4 regions of the Streptomyces sp. NBC_00490 genome follow, and region 2 is predicted to be linked to each of the others. Evidence: riboswitches for the same ligand, from Rfam matches in the RefSeq annotation. Region 2 holds a riboswitch; each other region holds the start of a gene.

Region 1 (4,701 bases), 1.3 Mb from region 2:
CTCGTCCGAATTTATCGGGCGAGCCCTTTGCATTTCCCGTTCACAGGCAGCGGAAATAGTCCCCCGCGAATTACTGCCTCTTTGTATACGGCTCTTGTGTTAATGCCGCAGGCTCGGCATGTTTACGGGATGTTGCGAGTTCCTCACACGCTCCGGCCGATCTCCCGCGCCGTTGAATCGGAGCCGGTGCGCGGCGGTCGAGCGCTCGGTGTGCAGAGCGGTGACCGCCCGCGCGCGCTCCCCGTCGCCGCGCGCCACGGCGTCGACGATGGCGCCGTGCTCCGCCCAGGACTCGACGGGGCTGACCGGGGCGTCCACGGCGTACATCCAGGAGATCTTGTGCCGCAGCTGGGTCAGCATCGAGGTCAGCGCGGGGCTGCCGGAGGCCTGGGCGAGCGTCTCGTGGAACCAGCCGCCCAGGGACCGCAGGTCATCGCTGTTGCCCCGCCTGGCCCGCTCCTGACCCAGCCTCACCAGACCGCGCAGGACCTTCAGGTGCGCCTCGGTGCGCCGCTGGGCGGCCCGGGAGGCGCCCAGGGGCTCCAGGAGCATCCGCATCTCCAGCAGGTCGGCGGCCTCCTGCTCGGTCGGTTCGGCCACGCACGCGCCCGCGTGGCGCCGCGTCACCACGAAGCCCTCGGCCTCCAGGGTGCGCAGCGCCTCCCGGACGGGAACACGGGAGACCCCGTAGCGACGGGCGAGGAGTTCCTCGGTGAGGCGGCTGCCGCGCTCGTAGACACCGGCGACGATGTCGTCCCTGATCGCGGTGCATACCGAGTGCGCCGGAATACGCATGACCGACCTCCGCCTTAATCCCCGTGAAACGTCGATGATTGACGTGTGTTCAGTGACTCTATTGCAAAGAGCGGGAATTTCCGATGGCGGGCCGGAATCCATGGATATTTTTTGGACAACAGGGCGACAGAAACGGCAAAACCCCGGCTCGGTGAGCCGGGGTTTCAGAAGATCTCGCGGTCCGTCGTCAGACGTTCACGCCATGCGAACGCAGGTAGGAGACCGGGTCGATGTCCGAGCCGTACTCCGCGGTCGTGCGGGCCTCGAAGTGCAGGTGCGGCCCGGTGACGTTGCCGGTCGCGCCGGAGAGGCCGATCTGCTGGCCCGGGGTGACCGTCTGGCCCACCGAGACACCGATGGACGACAGGTGCCCGTACTGGGTGTACGTGCCGTCGTTCATCTTGATCACGACGTTGTTGCCGTACGACCCGCCCCAGCCGGCCTCGACGACCGTGCCGGAGCCGACCGCGTGGACGGAGGTGCCGGTGGCGGCGTGGAAGTCGACGCCGGTGTGGCTGCCGGAGGACCAGACGCCGCCGCCGGCCTTGTAGCCGGTGGAGATGTACGAGCCGGATATCGGGGCGACATAGCTGTTGAGGCGCTTGCGCTCGGCGGCGGCGCGGGCGACGCGCTCCTTGGCCTCGCGCTCCTTCTCGGCCTTGGCGGCGGCCTTCTTGAGCGCCGCCTCCTCGGCCTTCTGGCGGGCCTTCTGCTCGGCGGCCTCGATGGCCGCCTGCTGCTGGGCCTCGGCCTGGGCGTCGATCTGGGCGGCGACCGAGTCGCCGATGGTGACGACCGGGGTGAGGCCGGTCTGCTCGGCCGCGGGCTCCGCTGCGAGGGCCGGGGCAGCGAGGGTGCCGATGACGCCGGTGGTGGTGAGGGCCGCGACCCCCGCCACGTGGGCGGTGGTGCGCTTCATCCTGCTGGGACGACGGTGCTTCCCGGTGGCGCGCGTGAACGCCATGTGGTGGCTGGTCCTTTCCTTCCTTCTCGCCTACCGGGTTAGCTGACGGGTTCGGAGCAGGAAGGTCTCCTACGGACCCCCTCGCTGCGCGCGCGGGCGTCCGATTCACCCCAGGGACTACATGAATGTGGGTCCCCGGCTCCCCTGGCTCGCGCCGTACGGGGACTCGGCGATGGCTGTCCGGTGCCGCGGGCGCGGCGCACTGCCTGACGAACAGCCCGGATGACGCTAAGCGGGACGACTTTCAATCCCCAAACGGATCAGGGGTTTTGTAGCGCATGCCACAGGGCAGACAGGCAACCTCTCCCCTAATTCGGACATTAAGGGGCCCTGGTGACGCGTCAGTCACCAGGGCCCCTTCACGCGCGTGCCGCTACTCCGCGGACACGACGCTCACTTCACCGATCCCGAGGGCCTCCACGGGCGCCTTGATGGCCGACGCGTCGCCGACCAGGATCGTCACCAGCCGGTCCACCGGGAAGGCGTTGACGGCCGCCGCGGTGGCCTCCACGGTGCCGGTCGCGGCGAGCTGCCGGTACAGCGTGGCCTGGTAGTCGTCGGGCAGGTGCTGCTCGACCTGGTCGGCCAGCGTGCTCGCGACGGCCGCCGCGGTCTCGTACTTCAGCGGGGCCACGCCGACGAGGTTCTGCACGGCGACGTCCCGCTCGGCGTCGGTCAGCCCCTCCGCGGCGAGGGTGCGCAGCACCGTCCACAGGTCCTCCAGGGCCGGACCGGTGTTCGGGGTGTCGACGGAGCCGCTGATGGCGAGCATCGCGGCGCCCGTCCCGTCGGGGGCGGACCTGAGGACCTGCCCGAACGAGCGCACGCCGTAGGTGTAGCCCTTCTCCTCACGCAGGACGCGGTCCAGGCGGGAGGTGAGGGTGCCGCCGAGGCAGTACGTGCCGAGCACCTGCGCGGCCCACACCCGGTCGTGCCGGTCGGCGCCGATCCGGCCGATCAGCAGCTGCGTCTGGACGGCACCGGGGCGGTCCACGATGACGACACGGCCCGTGTCGTCGGCGGTGATCGGCGGCACCGGACGCGGCTCGGCCTGGGAACCGGTCCACGAGCCGAGGGTGTCGGAGAGCAGCGCGTCCAGGTCGATGCCGGTGAGGTCACCGACGACCACGACGGTGCCGGTGGCCGGGCGGACGTGCTTCTCGTAGAAGGCGCGTACGGCCGCGGAGTCGATGTTCCGGACGGTCTCCTCGGTGCCCTGGCGCGGGCGGGACATGCGCAGGTCCACCGGGAACAGGGTCCTGGAGAGCTCCTTGGCGGCCCGGCGGGAGGGGTTGGCCAGCTCGTGCGGGATCTCGTCGAGGCGGTTGGTGACGAGGCGCTCGACCTCGCTGTCCGCGAACGCGGGCGCCCTGAGGGCGTCGGCCAGCAGACCGAGCGCCTTGGGCAGACGCGACGCCGGGACCTCCAGGCTCAGCCGTACGCCGGGGTGGTCGGCGTGGGCGTCGAGCGTGGCGCCGGCCCGCTCCAGCTCGGCGGCGAACTCCTCGGCGGTGTGCTTGTCGGTGCCCTCCGAGAAGGCCCGCGCCATGATCGTGGCGACGCCGTCCAGGCCGGCCGGCTCGGCGTCCAGCGGGGCGTCGAGAAGGACCTCGACGGCGACGACCTGCTGGCCGGGGCGGTGGCAGCGCAGGACCGTCAGGCCGTTGTCGAGCGTGCCGCGCTCGGGGGCCGGGAAGGCCCACGGCCGCGCCTCGCCCGCCTGCGGCCGGGGGTGGAACTCCATCGTGGCGAGCTCGGTCACTTGGCCGCCTCCTCGTTCTTGTCGCCGGCCTCGACGGTGGCCTCGGCCTCGGGGTCCTCCGGGGGATCCGCGTCCTCGGCGGTCTCCGCGGAGACGGGCTCGTAGACGAGCACCGCGCGGTTGTCGGGACGCAGGCAGGCCTTGGCGACCGCCTGCACTTCCTTGGCGCTCACTTCGAGCACCCGGTTGACGGCGGTGAGGGCGAGCTGCGGGTCGCCGAACAGCACGGCGTAGCGGCACAGTTCGTCGGCGCGGCCCGCGACGGTGCCGAGCCGGTCCAGCCACTCGCGCTCCAACTGGGCCTGGGCGCGCTCCATTTCCTCGGCCGTGGGGCCCTCCGCGGCGAACCGGGCGAGCTCCTCGTCGATCGCCGTCTCGATGACCGGCACCTCGACGTCACCGGACGTCTTCACGTCCAGCCACCCCAGGGAGGGCGCCCCGGCGAGCCGCAGCAAGCCGAAGCCGGCGGCGACGGCCGTACGGTCGCGGCGTACCAGCCGGTTGTAGAGGCGGGAGGACTCGCCGCCGCCGAGGACGGTGAGCGCCAGGTCAGCCGCGTCGGCCTCGCGCGTGCCGTCGTGCGGCAGCCGGTAGGCCGCCATCAACGCGCGCGCGGGGACCTCCTCCTCGACGACCTCGCGCAGCTGCTCGCCGATGATCTCCGGCAGCGAGCCGTCGCGCGGGGCGGGCTTGCCGTCGTGGGACGCGATCGAGCCGAAGTACTTCTCGATCCAGGCGAGCGTCTGCTCGGGGTCGATGTCGCCGACCACGGACAGCACCGCGTTGTTGGGCGCGTAGTACGTCCGGAAGAACGCGCGCGCGTCCTCCAGCGTGGCCGCGTCCAGGTCGGCCATCGAACCGATCGGCGTGTGGTGGTACGGGTGGCCCTCGGGATAGGCGAGGGCGGTCAGCTTCTCGAACGCCGTGCCGTAGGGCACGTTGTCGTAGCGCTGCCGGCGCTCGTTCTTGACGACGTCCCGCTGGTTCTCCATCGACTCGTCGTCGAGGGCGGCGAGCAGCGAGCCCATGCGGTCGGCCTCCAGCCAGAGGGCGAGCTCCAGCTGGTGGGTGGGCATGGTCTCGAAGTAGTTGGTGCGCTCGAAACTGGTGGTGCCGTTGAGCGAGCCGCCCGCGCCCTGGACGAGCTCGAAGTGGCCGTTGCCCTTGACCTGTCCGGAGC
Region 2 (4,701 bases):
CTTGATGACGGTGCGTCGGTCGACGCCGGGCACGGGGACCTCCGGAAGATGCGGATAGAAAGCGCTTGCATCGCTACGGAGATCACTGTGTCCCCACCCTCCCCTCACTGTCGACGCTTTGGACAGCCGTGCCACAAGAACGCAATAAAGTGATCATGAACCCGCAAGAACGAACACCGAAGGCCGGACCCGGGGATCGGGATCCGGCCTTCGGTGGCACAGGGGGGTGGGCGTCAGCTGACGGAGACGCCCTTCGCGCGGAGGTAGGCGAGCGGGTCCACGTCCGAGCCGTAGTCCGGCGTGGTGCGGATCTCGAAGTGGAGGTGCGGGCCGGTCACGTTGCCGGTCGCACCGGAGAGGCCGACCTGCTGACCCTCGGCGACGGTCTGGCCGGACGACACCGAGAGCGAGGAGAGGTGGGCGTACTGGGCGTAGTAGCCGTCGGCGAGCCTGATGACGACCTGGTTGCCGTACGCGCCGCCCCAGCCGGCGGAGACGACCGTGCCCGCGCCCACGGCCTTGAGCGAGGTGCCGGTCGGGACGACGAAGTCGACGCCCGTGTGGTAGCCGCTGGACCACATGCTGCCGGACATCCGGTACGGAGTACCGACGGTGGCGCCGGCCACGGGGAGGGTGAAGCCGCTGGCGCTGCTGGTGCTGGTCGTCTCGCTGCTCTGCGTCGCCGCCGTCGTGTTCGACGAGGAGGACTTGGAGGATTCCGCGGAGCTGGAGGACGAAGAGGACTTCCGCGTCTCGGCCGACTTCTGCGCGGACTTCTCCGTGCTCGCCGCGGCCTTCTTGCCGAGGGTGAGCTTCAGACCGGGGTGGATCAGCGACGGGTCGGAACCGACGGCCTCGCGGTTGTCGGAGTAGAGCTTCTTCCAGCCACCGCTGACGTTCTGCTCGTCGGCGATCTTCGAGAGGTAGTCACCGGACCGCACCGAATAGGTGCGCGCGGTCGCGGTGTTCGCGGCGCTCTTGTCCGCGGTCTTCTTCTCGGTGGCCGTCTTCCCGGCGACCGGAAGGGACTGGACGGCCTTCTCCGGAACGGACTGCGGGGTGGCCGCGTGGGCACCTGCGGCACCCATCAGCGGGAGGGCGAGTGCGGCGCCACCGGTGCCGGCGACGGCGATCGAACGGGTGAGGCGCTGGGCCTTCGGACGGCGGTGCTTACCCTTCGCGGGCATGACGAATTCCTCTCCGGCGCCTGCGAGGTGAGCTGTCGGGTTCGGGCTGGAGATGCCCGGCCGCACCGAGGTGCGACTTAACCCCTAGCCGTTCCGGAGACCGGAACAGGCGGTTGTACCTGTGGGTCCCCCGCTCCTGCCGTTCACGGGTGAGTTGTGCGGTCCCCGGGCGGCGGCAGGATTGGGCGTCCGTCCGGATTGATGGCGAACGTAAGCGAGCAAGACGCAAAGGGACAAGTGAGAGGTTCCCGGTGCATGCGTTCCTCTTGATCCGCTGTGAGAATTAACGGTCACCCTGCGTGAATTGCGCACGCCTCCCGCCATGCAAAACCCCTGAAAAAGAACGGGAATTACGTGGACATGACGGGCGACGCACGGTCACGGGTATGACGCTCCTCACGTGGCACATTCACAGCTTCCCTTATTCCAGAGCGAGTTGGAATGAAGGATGAGGAAGGCGCCAATTCGGACAGACAGCTCAGATGCGACGCAGCCGGAGAACTGCCGCATCAAGGTCGCCGCGCAATCCGACGCGAAGTCCGTGATGCAGCAATACGGCACCCCTGTGGACTTCGCCCGTTTCGAGGCATTCGTACGACGCTGTCGGGTCGAGCCCGCGCAACCGCAGCGCCGGTACGGGCTCGCCGTAGCTCTGCGCCTGGAGCCAGGCGAGCACGACGGCCTCGTCCCCGAGGACGTACTGGACGGCACTGAGCCCGCCCCGCGGCGGTCGCAGCCGGTGGAGGTCACCGCGCTGCACCACGGGCCGGATCTCCTTGTAGAGCTCCACCCACTCACCGGCCTCGGCGAGCTCCTCCTCGCTCCACCGCGTGAGGTCGCCGCCGACGCCCAGCACCCCGGCCATGGCGCTGACGAACCGGAAACGCAGCGAGCTGACCCGGCCGTTGAGCATGGCGTTCGGGCTGTCGGTGACCCAGGCGGCCATCACGCGCGCGGGGTGGATCTGGCCGAAACCGTGCTGGATGGCGAGCCGGTCGAGCGGGTCGGTGTTGTCGGAGGTCCACACCTGGTCCGTGCGGCCCATGACACCGAGGTCGATACGGCCGCCCCCGCCCGAGCAGGACTCGAAGGCGACGCCCGGATGGGCGGCCCGCAGCCGGTCCAGCAAGGCGTAGTAGGCGCGCACATGGTCGATCCAGAGCCGCTGCGGATAGGCCTCTCCCGGCCAGCCGGCGTCGGTGAAGCTGCGGTTGAAGTCCCACTTCACGTAGTCGATCGGGGCGCTGCCCAGAAGGGCGTCGAGATGCCCCCAGAGGTACTCCTGGACGTCCTCACGCGCGAGGTTCAGCACGAGCTGATTGCGGAACTCCGTCCGCTTTCGTCCTGCTTGGTGCTGAACCCAGTCCGGGTGCGCCCGGTACAGCTCGCTGTCCGGATTGACCATCTCGGGCTCGACCCAGATGCCGAACTGCATGCCGAGCGCGTGCACGTGGTCGGCGAGGGGCTTCAGGCCGCCCGGGAAACGGTCGCGGTTGGGCGTCCAGTCGCCGAGGCCGGCGCGGTCGCTGGTGCGGGTGCCGAACCAGCCGTCGTCGACCACGAACAGCTCGACGCCGATCGCCGCGGCCCGCCGGGCGAGGGTGCCCTGCTGCTCCTCGGAGATGTCGAACTCGGTGGCCTCCCAGGAGTTGAACAGCACCGGCCGGTCCCGGTCGGCGTCCGGGATGACGTACGCACGCTGGTACGCGTGCCACGCCCGGCTCGCCCCGCCGAAGCCGCCGTCGCTCCACAGACCGGCGAAGACGGGCGTCGTGAAGGACTCCCCCGCCGCCAGCCGCAGCAGGCCCGACTCGTCGTGTCCGACGCCGCCGGTGATCTGCACGCGCGCGTCGGAGAGCTGGGCCACGGCGATGCGCCAGGAGCCCGACCAGCCGAGGGCGCAGCCGTAGACCTCGCCGCGCTCCTCGGTGGCGTCCGTGTCCAGCGCCACCCATGGCAGGTACTGGTGCCCGGTGTGCCCGCGGCGGCTGCCGATGATCTTCTCGCCGTAGGTGAGCGGGGCGCTGGTCAGCCGGGACTCGGCGGCCCAGCGGCCGTGCAGATGGGACAGCCGCCACTCCTCGCGGTCGGGCAGGGTCCAGGTGGCGGAGTCGGCGCGCAGGAGCTCCACGGTCTCGGGTCCCTGGTTGTTGTCCAGGGTCACCCAGCGCTCCACCACGTCGCCGCGCATCCGGTAGTGCAGCGTGATCGCCAGCCCGCCGTCACGGAACCGGAGCCGCAGCTCTTCGCCGTCGCCGGAGGTCTCGTGGGACTCGAAGGTCCACTCGGTGCCGCGCCGCTCGTCGGTGCGTACCGACAGCGCGGGCCGCACGAAGCGGGGGCCGCCCTCGACGGGGTACTCCTCGCGGCCGTCGAGCGGGGACTCGAAGCCGCGTTCGGCGGGCAGGGGGCGGGCGGCGAGTTCCTCGGCGTCGGCCAGCTCGATCCTCGGGCCCCAGTGGAGGTGCAACAGGACGTCGTCCGCGGTGAGGTGGACGGCATAACTGCTGGCAGGCCCGGAGAGAAGCCAGGTACGGCCGGTTTCGGAGATCTCCAGCATCAAATCCTCACAGATACAAACAGGTGCGCTCAAGTGCCAACATCATCAACGGCCGCGAGCCCTGGGTGCAACGCCTGTGGACAACTGATTGCCCCAGGAACCGATGTCGTATCGTCGGGGAGGTGCCCGCTGACGAGCCGTGGCGGCGGGACCGGCTGGGAGGAGCCCCCGTGACGCAGCAGATCCCGTCGACCGAGCCCGAGCTGACCGGAGTCCGCAACTTCCGGGATGTCGGCGGTCTGCCGACGGTGGACGGACGGCGGGTGCGGTACGGGGTGCTGTTCCGCAGCGGTCACCTGGCGCACGCGACCGACGAGGACGCCGCGTTCCTCTCCTCCCTGGGGCTGCACACGATCTTCGACTTCCGCAACGCGTCGGACCAGAAGCTGGAGGGCCCCGACGTCGAGCTGCCGGGCGTGCGCAATGTGAACCTCCCGCTGAGCGACCCGGCGGACGGCTCGGAGTTCTGGAAGATGGTCCGGGACGGCGAGATCGAGCAGTTGCGCGAGATCCTCGGCGACGACAAGGCGGCCAACCGGATGATCGCCTCGTACCGCAAGATCGTGAAGGAGCGCACCGCCGAGCACTCCCGCGTCCTGCACTCCCTCGCCGAGGAGAGCGTCCCCGCGCTGATGCACTGCGCGGCGGGCAAGGACCGCGCCGGCCTGTCCATCGCCGTGACGCTGCTCGCCCTCGGTGTGGAGCGGGAGGCGATCGTCGCGGACTACCTGGAGTCGAACGCCAAGCACCGCCGCTACAAGGTGCACCGCAGCAGCAAGTCCGTCGCCGCCTACTCCCCCGAGGTGATGGAGCTGCTCGGCCCGCTCTTCGACGCGCGCGCCGAATATCTCCAGGCCGCGTTCGAGACGATCGAGGAGACCTGGGGCAGCGTCGACGCCTACCTGGAGCAGGGGCTCGGCCTGACCCCGCAGCTCCGGGACCGGCTGCGCGAGC
Region 3 (4,701 bases), 2.5 Mb from region 2:
AGGCCGCCACCGCGACCCACAGCAGCACCTGACCGGGTGTCCTGAGCCAGGACACGTCGAGGGCGGCGGCGACGGACAGCGTCGCCGCCGCTGACATGCCCATCGGGAACACGGTCGACCAGCGGCGCACTTCGTAGCGCGGCCGGGGCTTCAGCGCCTCCGCGACGAGCAGGACGGCGTACCAGGCCAGGTCGAGCACGAGCAGCGCGACCGTCACGGCCCGCAGGACGCCGCTGTCGTCGTCGTTCCACAGGTACAGCGGGCCGTTGTCGGCCGCGACGAGTGTCGACCCGGCGAGTGCCGAGATGGCGAGCGCCCCGCCGGCCACCCAGTGGTCCCCGGCGCCCGCGGTCACCTGCCGCAGGTCGAAGCGGGTCAGGGCGAGGCCGTAGAGCACGAGGCCGAGCCAGAACAGCACGAGCGCCGCGTGGGCGAGCCACGCCGTCGACCCGGCCGCGGCGAGTGTGGCGCCGAGCACCGCGAGACCCTGCGTGGCGACGCAGGCCAGGAACACCGTCCCCGGCATCCGCCGCGTCCAGTGCGTCACGACCAGCGCGATCAGCACCGGCCACAACAGCGCCGCGAGCGCGAGCAGCGCCTCGGCGAGCTGCTGCCGGCCGAGCGCGGAGACACGGGTGCCGAGCACGGCCGTAGCCGCTACGGCGGTGAGCGCGCCCGGCGTCTCGGCCTGCGCCACCCACCCCGCCCGGTCCCGCAGCAGCCGTACGGCGAAGTCGGCGGCCAAGGCGGCCCACGCGACGGCGGCCGGCGCGAGGGCGATCCGCGACAGGGTCTCGTACCCCGCCAGATGCAGTCCCACGGACACGATGCCGGTCGCCATCACGGCAGCCCCGGCGGCGGGCGGCCGTCGGTCCCACCAGGCGCGGAGGGCGGAGCGAGGGGAGCGGGGGGAGGCGCCGGACATGGGGCGATGCTAAGGAGCGCGGCCCGGCTCGGGGGCGGGGCGCGCGAGCGGGCGCGGGCAAATACGCGCGGGCGCAGGCACGGGAGGGGGCGCGGCTCGGTGGGGAGGTGTCGGGAGTGAATGGCAGATGCGTCCCACCCCGGATCGCACCGAAACCCTCCCACCTGGGCGTTTACCGCCCGACGCCGGGACAGATCTGCCGGTCGTCTGAGTAGCTCCGCTCATGACAACCCCCGGCGTCGGGCGGCAGACTCTGGGCATGGCTCTCAGACGATCAGTTGCCCTCGCCCTTGTGGCGGTCGCCCTCACCGCATGCGGGAGTCAAAGAGGTGGGGCGGCCGATGGAGCCGGTGCCGCGGGGGCGGCCACTCCGACCCCCTCCTATCCGCCCCCGCCGAAGTGCGCGCAGTCCACGGCGACGCCCACCGCCCTGCCTTCCTCCCCCTCACCCTCCGCCCCGGACGGAGGGCGGCAGGACGGGCCCGGGGACGCTCCTCCCAACTACGCCGACAACCACGCGTACCGCATGCGGGCGTCCTTGAGCGCCGAGCAGCAGGCCGGCGGGCAGGCGTCGGCCGAGCTGATCCTGGCGGAGCTGGCGAAGGTCCGGAAGGAGGGCGGATCGGGGGAGTTCGGTGTCTTCGACGACGAGCGGGTCGAGGCGGCGCTGCGGCGGGTCGGGTGCGGTGAGAAGCACGGCGTCTCCGTCGGGAACGGGTACTACGCCGTCTACACGGGCGTGGTGTGCGTCTCCGGACGGGTGACGAAGGACGAGCTGACCGGCGAGGTGCACGGCGTCTACGCCGAGCCCCAGCCCGGCGAGGGGCCCTGCGTCGAGAACCGGGGCGGTCACTGACGCCAGGGCCCTGCCGCGGATCAGGCCGGACGTACGACGCTGTGGATCGCCGACTCGCCGTCGTAGTAGATGGACTCCTCGCGCACGTACGCCCCCGGCTTCGGCGCGTGGATCATCTTGCCGTTGCCGATGTAGAGGCCGACGTGGGTGACGTCGTCGTAGAAGAAGACGAGGTCGCCGGGCCGGGCGCCCGCGAGGGTGACCGTGGTGCCGGCGTTCACCTGGTCGTAGGTGGTGCGGGGGAGGGAGATGCCGGCGGCGTTCCAGGCGGCCTGCGTGAGGCCGGAGCAGTCGTAGGAGTCGGGGCCGGTGGCGCCCCAGACGTACGGCTTGCCGACCTGCGAGCGGGCGAAGGCGAGGGCCTTCTCGGCCTTCGTGGCGTACGAGGAGTCCGAGACCTCCGAGGCTTCCGAGGTGGACGACGAGCTGCCCGCCGACTCCTCGGCCGCGGCCGCCTCCTGCGCCGCCTTCTGCTCGGCCGCCTGCTGCTTCGCCAGCTCGGCGGCCTTGCGGGCGGCCTCCTCCTGCTTCTGCTTCTCGATCGCCGCGAGGCGCGCCTTCTCCTCGGCGGTCAGCTGCGACAGCAGCTCGCGCGCGGCGGACAGCTTCCGCTGGACGGTCGCCTTGGCGGTCTTCAGATCGCCCTGCGACTCGGAGAGCGTCTCGAGGCTGTCGGTGGCCTCCTGGCGCTTCTTCAACGTCGCGGACTGCTCGGTGACGTAGTCGTCGACCGCGTCCTTCTGACGGGACGTCATACGGCCCATCAGCTGCGTCTGGTCGAAGTAGTCCTGCGGGGAGTCCGCGAGCAGGAAGGTCGCGGTGTCGGGCGCGGAGGCGCCGGTGCGGTACTGGGCCGCGGCGAAGGTGCCGAGCTCCTCGCGGGCCTCGTTGAGCTTCTGGGTGCGCTGGGCGACGTCGTCGAGGAGGGTGTCGACCTCCTTGCGCTGCTTGGAGGTCTTCTCCTTGGCCGAGTTGTACTTCTCGGTCGCCGACTCCGCCTGGCGGTAGAGGTCGTCGACCTTCTTCTCGACTTCCTCGATGCTCGGCTTGTCATCGGTCGAGGGCGCGGCGGTGGCCGTCTGGGAGAGCAGGGCCACGGAGGTGAGGGCGGCCGTGGCGAGAGCGGGGGTGCGTATGCCGGCTACGCGCGTACCCGGGGGAGGCGGCTTGCGGTGCGACGCCAAGGTCGGCGACTCCTTCCATGCTCCGCCTACCGAGTTAGCTGTCGGGTTCGGGCGGGTGGTTCGGAAGGGTTGCCCTACGGCCCTTCCCGGGAAGGGAGTCGGCCGATTCACCCCAAGTTCGGTGGGTCCCCGGTTCCGGGTGCGCGGCGGCGGTCCGGATTCGGCGGAGGCCGCGCGGCCCGGCGACGTTCGCCGGTGGGGGTCGTACGGCCTTCCGGAACGGTAGCCAACGGGTGTGGCCCCTGTGAAGGTTGATGTCCGATAGGCCCGATACATTTTCGTGACCTTGGATCAGGGCGTTGCTCGCGTTGGTGCATACGGAGTGATCTGCGCCGACTTGTGCGCATTGTGGGCGCAAGGTAAACATCTCCGCCCGTTCCGTCGCGAAGCGTGGCGGGACGGTGATGGAGGGTGACGGGACCGGCCCATGTTCTCGGGGCGGCGGCGGGGTGTCAGTGGGGAGCCCTAGACTCGGAGAGCGATGAGCAGCCTCTTTGACGACAGCTTCCTGGCGGACCTCCAGGCCCCTAAGGGCCGCGAGGAAGAGCCCCCGCCACCGCCCGAGGACGAGCACGTACCGGAACCCGTTCCGGACGACCTGTTCGGCGGCAGGTTCGACGTGCCGCCGGACCGGGACGCGTACTACCGCGACGGTGCCCCGCGCCCCGTCCTGGACGCGGCCGCGCTCATCGAGGGTCTCAACGAGAACCAGCGCGCGGCCGTCGTCCACTCCGACACCCCGCTGCTCATCGTGGCCGGCGCCGGCTCCGGCAAGACGCGGGTGCTCACCCACCGCATCGCCTACCTGCTGGCCGAGCGGAATGTCCACCCGGGCCAGATCCTCGCGATCACCTTCACCAACAAGGCCGCGGGCGAGATGAAGGAGCGCGTCGAGCAGCTCGTCGGCCCGCGCGCGAACGCGATGTGGGTGATGACGTTCCACAGCGCGTGCGTGCGGATCCTGCGGAGGGAATCCAAGAGGCTCGGCTTCACGTCGTCGTTCTCGATCTACGACGCGGCCGACTCCAAGCGTCTGATGGCCCTGGTCTGCCGAGACCTCGACCTCGACCCCAAGCGCTTCCCGCCCAAGTCCTTCAGCGCCAAGATCAGCAACCTCAAGAACGAGCTGATCGACGAGGAGGACTTCGCCGCCCAGGCCACCGACGGCTTCGAGAAGACCCTCGCCCAGGCCTACACCATGTACCAGGCGCGGCTGCGGGAGGCCAACGCGCTCGACTTCGACGACCTGATCATGACCACGGTCAATCTGCTGCGCGCCTTCCCGGACGTCGCCGAGCACTACCACCGCCGCTTCCGGCATGTCCTCGTCGACGAGTACCAGGACACCAACCACGCCCAGTACACGCTGGTCCGCGAGCTCGTGGGGACGAGCGAGCACCCCGTCGACGTCCCCCCGGCCGAGTTCGACATCCCGCCCGCCGAACTGTGTGTCGTGGGCGACGCCGACCAGTCGATCTACGCCTTCCGCGGCGCGACGATCCGCAACATCCTCCAGTTCGAGGAGGACTACCCGAACGCGACGACGATCCTGCTGGAGCAGAACTACCGCTCCACACAGACGATCCTGTCCGCAGCCAACGCGGTCATCGAGCGCAACGAGTCCCGCCGCCCCAAGAACCTGTGGACCAACGCGGGCGCGGGCGCGCGCATCACCGGCTATGTCGCCGACACCGAGCACGACGAGGCGCAGTTCGTCGCCGAGGAGATAGACCGAC
Region 4 (4,701 bases), 4.1 Mb from region 2:
GCAAGGTGACGGAGTGGCATGAGAGGACCGGGACGCCCGTCCCTGCCGAAGTGCCGGAGCACGCCTGGCCCGCCGTCGAGGAACTGATGACGGACTACTTCCGGCGTCGCCAGTTCGCGCGCGGCGCGGTGGATGTCCGAACCCAGGTGAACGGGATTCTGCACCGACTCCGTACGGGCTGCCTCTGGGACGAGCTTCCCGCGCGCTTCGGCCCGTGGGCGCTTGCCAAGGACCGACAGAACACCTGGTTCAAGAAGGGCTTCTGGCCCGTCCTCATGAGCCACTTGAACTGCCGGGGGCAGAGTTCACCGGTTCGGCGTGAGTCCCTCGTCCCATCGCTGCATGTCACAGCGGGAGTTGTACTGGAACCGGCCAAACATGACCCGCGCTCAACTCTGTGATCTTCACGTGATCTGCGCGGCATTAACTTGTGACAAGTGATCGACTGCCGATACGTTCACGCATCAGCGCGGCGACTGTCTCCACCCGCCGCGCGGGTCATTGTTGTCTCGCGAAAGGCCTCCGCATGCTCACCGGGAACGGTCGTCACCGTCGCCCCCGCCAGGCTCCGGCACTGCTCGTCGCGGCCGGAGTGACCGGCTCCGCCATCGCGATCCCGCTTCTGGGCGCCAGCGGCGCGAGCGCGGCGGAGGGGAGCACCTGGGACCAGGTCGCCAAGTGCGAGACCGACGGTTCCTGGAGTGCGAACGAGGGTGACGGCTATTACGGCGGGCTCAAGCTGTCCCAGGAGAACTGGGAGAAGTACGGCGGCCTCGACTACGCCACGAGTCCCGACCTCGCCAGCCGCAACCAGCAGATAGCCGTCGCCGAGAAGGTCCTCGCGGACCAGGGTGTCGGCGTCTGGGGCACCTGCGGTCTGCTGAACGGGCTGAGCAAGGACTCGGCCTCGGACGACGTCGACACCGGCGTCGCGAGCGGCACCCCGTCGGCGTCCGAAGAGTCGGGTTCATCTGAATCGTCTGATTCCTCCGCCTCGTCCGGGCTGTCCAACTCCTCCGGATCGTCCGACGCGTCGACCGGGTCCTCCGCCGACCGGAGCCCTTCGCCCTCGGCGTCCACCGAAGCGGACAAGTCCTCCAACTCGGACACCTCCGACCCTGGCGCCGAAGACTCACAGCCGTCCGACAGTCCGTCCACAGCACCGGCAAAGGGTGTCGAATCGGACAACTCATGGCAAGAAGGCGGCTCTTCGGCTCTCGTCGACACCGGCGCCCTCTCCGCCACCCAGGAGAGCACCGGCCGGCACCGTGGCGCGAGCGCCGAAGAGGGGTCCTATGTCGTCCGCGACGGCGACACTCTCGCCTCCATCGCCGACTCCCTTGACGTCGACGGCGGATGGCGCCGGCTCTACACCGAGAACAAGCAGGTCATCGGCGCCGACCCGAGCAGCATCGAGCCCGGTCAGACCCTCGTACTCGGTAGCGAATAGGGCGAAAACCCCTGGGAAATGCCGGGAGTTCACTCCACACTTCGCATCAAATGTCCGGTTTGATGAAAGTGTGGGATGAGTCTCAGAAGCCCTGATCGTCTTTGAAATTCGGCGGATTCCCTGTCTACGGTCGACACCGCTCGTCACCACGAGCCCCGGCTGCCGCAACGCCGAATCCTGCCAGCGGCCGTACGGGAACAGTCGTCGCGTCAAGCGCCGTAGGCAGGAGCGGGGGACCCAAGGTAAGTGCCGGGCCCAGCAGTTCACGCTGGACCGGCTTGGGGTGAAGCCGCGCATCGCGAGATGCGCGGCCGGGCAACTCAACCGGCCCGAACCCGACAGCTCACCTCGCAGGCGTCGGTGAGGGGATCCACCATGCTGTTTTCCGGTCAGGGCAAGCACCGTCGTCCGTCCAAGGCCACCCGCGCCGCCGCGCTCGCCGGTGTCACCGGTGTCGCCATCGCCGCCCCGCTGATGGCGGCCGGCAACGCCTCCGCCGCCACCGCCTCCGAGTGGGACGCCGTCGCCCAGTGCGAGTCGGGCGGCGACTGGTCCATCAACACCGGCAACGGCTACTACGGCGGTCTGCAGTTCTCCGCCTCCACCTGGGCCGCGTACGGCGGCACGGCGTACGCCGCGCAGGCCAACCAGGCCACCAAGGGTCAGCAGATCGAGATAGCCGAGAAGGTCCTCGCGAGCCAGGGCAAGGGTGCCTGGCCGTCCTGCGGCGTCGGCCTGTCGAGCGCGAGCTACAACGGCGGCGGCTCGTCGAGCTCCTCCGGCAGCTCCTCCAGCGACAGCGGCTCCAGCACCCGCTCCTCCGAGCAGCAGGCCTCCCGCTCCTCCGAGCGCCCGGCCGCCAAGAAGACCGTCACCACCCCGACCGGCAAGAAGGTCAAGAAGGGTGACGGCGAGTACAAGGTCGTCAAGGGCGACACCCTCAGCTCCATCGCCGCGGAGCACGACGTCAAGGGCGGCTGGCAGAAGGTGTTCAAGCTGAACAAGGACATCGTCAGCGACGCCGACTTCATCTACCCGGGTCAGCAGCTGCACCTCAAGTAGCAGCTGCCCCACGAGTAAGGGTCCGCGCCATTCGGGCAGGACTCAGCTGAACCACAGTGCCCTCACATCCGTGGTCCTCATACTGAAGGCCTCGTGAGGGTCCCCCCCCGTCCCCACGGGCTCCCCGCTCCGGTGCGTGTTCCCCCGTACGCACCGGAGCGGGGTTTTTTCTGCGCCGGTTTCCGCGCCGGTTTCCGCGCCGGTTCTGCCAGGTTTCCGAAACCGTCTTTGTTCCGTTCGGAAACAATTTACTCTCGGTTCTGTCCACGGGGCGGTCCGCACGGTGGCCGATCGCCCTGAGCCGGTTAGGCTCGTCTCGCAGAACCCACCGCGGTCCCGGCGGACCGTGTCACACCCCAAGAAGGAGATGCTCGTGCCGTCCATCGACGTCGTCGTAGCCCGGGAAATCCTGGACTCCCGAGGCAACCCCACGGTCGAGGTCGAGGTCGGCCTCGACGACGGCAGCACGGGTCGTGCCGCCGTTCCCTCCGGCGCTTCCACCGGCGCCTTCGAGGCCATCGAGCTGCGTGACGGTGACCCCAACCGCTACGGCGGCAAGGGTGTCGAGAAGGCCGTCCTCGCCGTCATCGAGCAGATCGGCCCGGAGCTCGTCGGCTACGACGCCACCGAGCAGCGCCTGATCGACCAGGCGATGTTCGACCTGGACGCCACGGACAACAAGGGCTCGCTCGGCGCCAACGCCATCCTCGGCGTCTCCCTCGCCGTCGCCCACGCCGCCTCCGAGGCCAGCGACCTCCCGCTCTTCCGCTACCTGGGCGGCCCGAACGCGCACCTGCTGCCCGTTCCGATGATGAACATCCTGAACGGCGGCTCGCACGCCGACTCCAACGTGGACATCCAGGAGTTCATGATCGCCCCGATCGGCGCGGAGTCCTTCTCCGAGGCGCTGCGCTGGGGCGCCGAGGTCTACCACACCCTCAAGAAGGTGCTGAAGACCAAGGGCCTGTCCACCGGCCTCGGCGACGAGGGCGGCTTCGCCCCGAACCTGGAGTCCAACCGCGCCGCCCTCGACCTCATCATCGAGGCCATCAAGCAGGCCGGCTACGTCCCCGGCGAGCAGATCGCGCTCGCGCTCGACGTCGCCGCGTCCGAGTTCTACAAGGACGGCAAGTACGAGTTCGAGGGCAAGTCCCGCTCGGCCGCCGAGATGACCGAGTACTACGAGGAGCTCGTCTCCGCGTACCCGCTCGTCTCCATCGAGGACCCGCTGTACGAGGACGACTGGGCCGGCTGGAACACCATCACCGCGAAGATCGGTGACAAGGTCCAGATCGTCGGCGACGACCTGTTCGTCACCAACCCCGAGCGCCTGGCCCGCGGCATCGAGGAGGGCTCGGCCAACGCCCTGCTCGTCAAGGTGAACCAGATCGGCTCGCTGACCGAGACCCTGGACGCCGTCGAGATGGCCCAGCGCAACGGCTTCAAGTGCATGATGTCCCACCGCTCCGGCGAGACCGAGGACGTCACCATCGCCGACCTCGCCGTCGCGGTGAACTGCGGTCAGATCAAGACCGGCGCCCCGGCCCGCTCGGACCGCGTCGCCAAGTACAACCAGCTGCTGCGCATCGAGGAGATCCTCGACGACGCCGCGGTGTACGCCGGCCGCTCCGCGTTCCCCCGCTTCAAGGGCTGATCTCGGCAGGGCTAAGCCTTAGCCAGTCGTACGTACGTCCCCGCACCGGTCCCGTACCGTGTGCGGGGACGTACGCGCGTGTGTGAAGGAGGGGCGGGGACATGGCCGTCAAGGACCGGGACCGGTTCTCCACCGCGACCAGGATCCGGCTGCTCGGCGAGCAGACCGCGGCCCGGGTCTACCGTTCCCAGACCAAGCGGCAGGCCCGCCGCTCCCGGCTGACCGGCCGGGCGGCACTGCTCGCGCTGGTCCTGTGCTCGCTGATCGTCGCGCTCGCCTATCCGATAAGGCAGTACGTCTCCCAGCGCGCCGAGATCGCGGACCTCCAGCGGCAGCAGGAACAGGCCCGGCAGCGGGTCGAGCAGCTGCGCGACCAGAAGGCACGCTGGCAGGACGACGCGTACGCCGAGCAGCGGATCCGCGAGCGGCTCCACTACGTGATGCCGGGGGAGACGGGGTTCATCGTCGTCGACCCGGGCTCGGCGCGGCAGTCGCGGGCCGACCTGGGTGCGGCCGACCGCCCCTGGTACTCCAA

What was found. A riboswitch is a leader RNA that binds a small molecule or an ion and turns the genes downstream of it on or off. The one in region 2 is predicted to bind cyclic di-AMP.
Region 1: it holds a riboswitch for cyclic di-AMP, as region 2 does, so the genes downstream of both, OG381_RS33925 (M23 family metallopeptidase) here and OG381_RS39465 (M23 family metallopeptidase) in region 2, are expected to answer to the same signal.
Region 3: it holds a riboswitch for cyclic di-AMP, as region 2 does, so the genes downstream of both, OG381_RS28435 (C40 family peptidase) here and OG381_RS39465 (M23 family metallopeptidase) in region 2, are expected to answer to the same signal.
Region 4: it holds a riboswitch for cyclic di-AMP, as region 2 does, so the genes downstream of both, OG381_RS20645 (transglycosylase family protein) here and OG381_RS39465 (M23 family metallopeptidase) in region 2, are expected to answer to the same signal.

Annotation. Positions count from the first base shown of each region.
Region 1 covers NZ_CP107869.1:7,412,748-7,417,448, reverse strand. Annotated here, with positions in the region: gene OG381_RS33930 (GntR family transcriptional regulator) at 100-795, opposite strand; gene OG381_RS33925 (M23 family metallopeptidase) at 983-1,759, opposite strand; cyclic di-AMP (ydaO/yuaA leader) riboswitch at 1,773-1,941, opposite strand; gene OG381_RS33920 (M16 family metallopeptidase) at 2,133-3,521, opposite strand; gene OG381_RS33915 (M16 family metallopeptidase) at 3,518-4,701, opposite strand, start outside.
Region 2 covers NZ_CP107869.1:8,669,699-8,674,399, reverse strand. Annotated here, with positions in the region: gene OG381_RS39470 (exo-rhamnogalacturonan lyase family protein) at 1-33, opposite strand, end outside; gene OG381_RS39465 (M23 family metallopeptidase) at 234-1,187, opposite strand; cyclic di-AMP (ydaO/yuaA leader) riboswitch at 1,192-1,349, opposite strand; gene OG381_RS39460 (alpha-galactosidase) at 1,666-3,747, opposite strand; gene OG381_RS39455 (tyrosine-protein phosphatase) at 3,918-4,701, shown strand, end outside.
Region 3 covers NZ_CP107869.1:6,213,844-6,218,544, forward strand. Annotated here, with positions in the region: gene OG381_RS28425 (tellurite resistance/C4-dicarboxylate transporter family protein) at 1-925, opposite strand, end outside; gene OG381_RS28430 (hypothetical protein) at 1,185-1,781, shown strand; gene OG381_RS28435 (C40 family peptidase) at 1,802-2,965, opposite strand; cyclic di-AMP (ydaO/yuaA leader) riboswitch at 2,974-3,141, opposite strand; gene pcrA (DNA helicase PcrA) at 3,447-4,701, shown strand, end outside.
Region 4 covers NZ_CP107869.1:4,591,241-4,595,941, reverse strand. Annotated here, with positions in the region: gene OG381_RS20655 (recombinase family protein) at 1-401, shown strand, start outside; gene OG381_RS20650 (transglycosylase family protein) at 527-1,450, shown strand; cyclic di-AMP (ydaO/yuaA leader) riboswitch at 1,655-1,822, shown strand; gene OG381_RS20645 (transglycosylase family protein) at 1,826-2,512, shown strand; gene eno (phosphopyruvate hydratase) at 2,886-4,166, shown strand; gene OG381_RS20635 (FtsB family cell division protein) at 4,268-4,701, shown strand, end outside.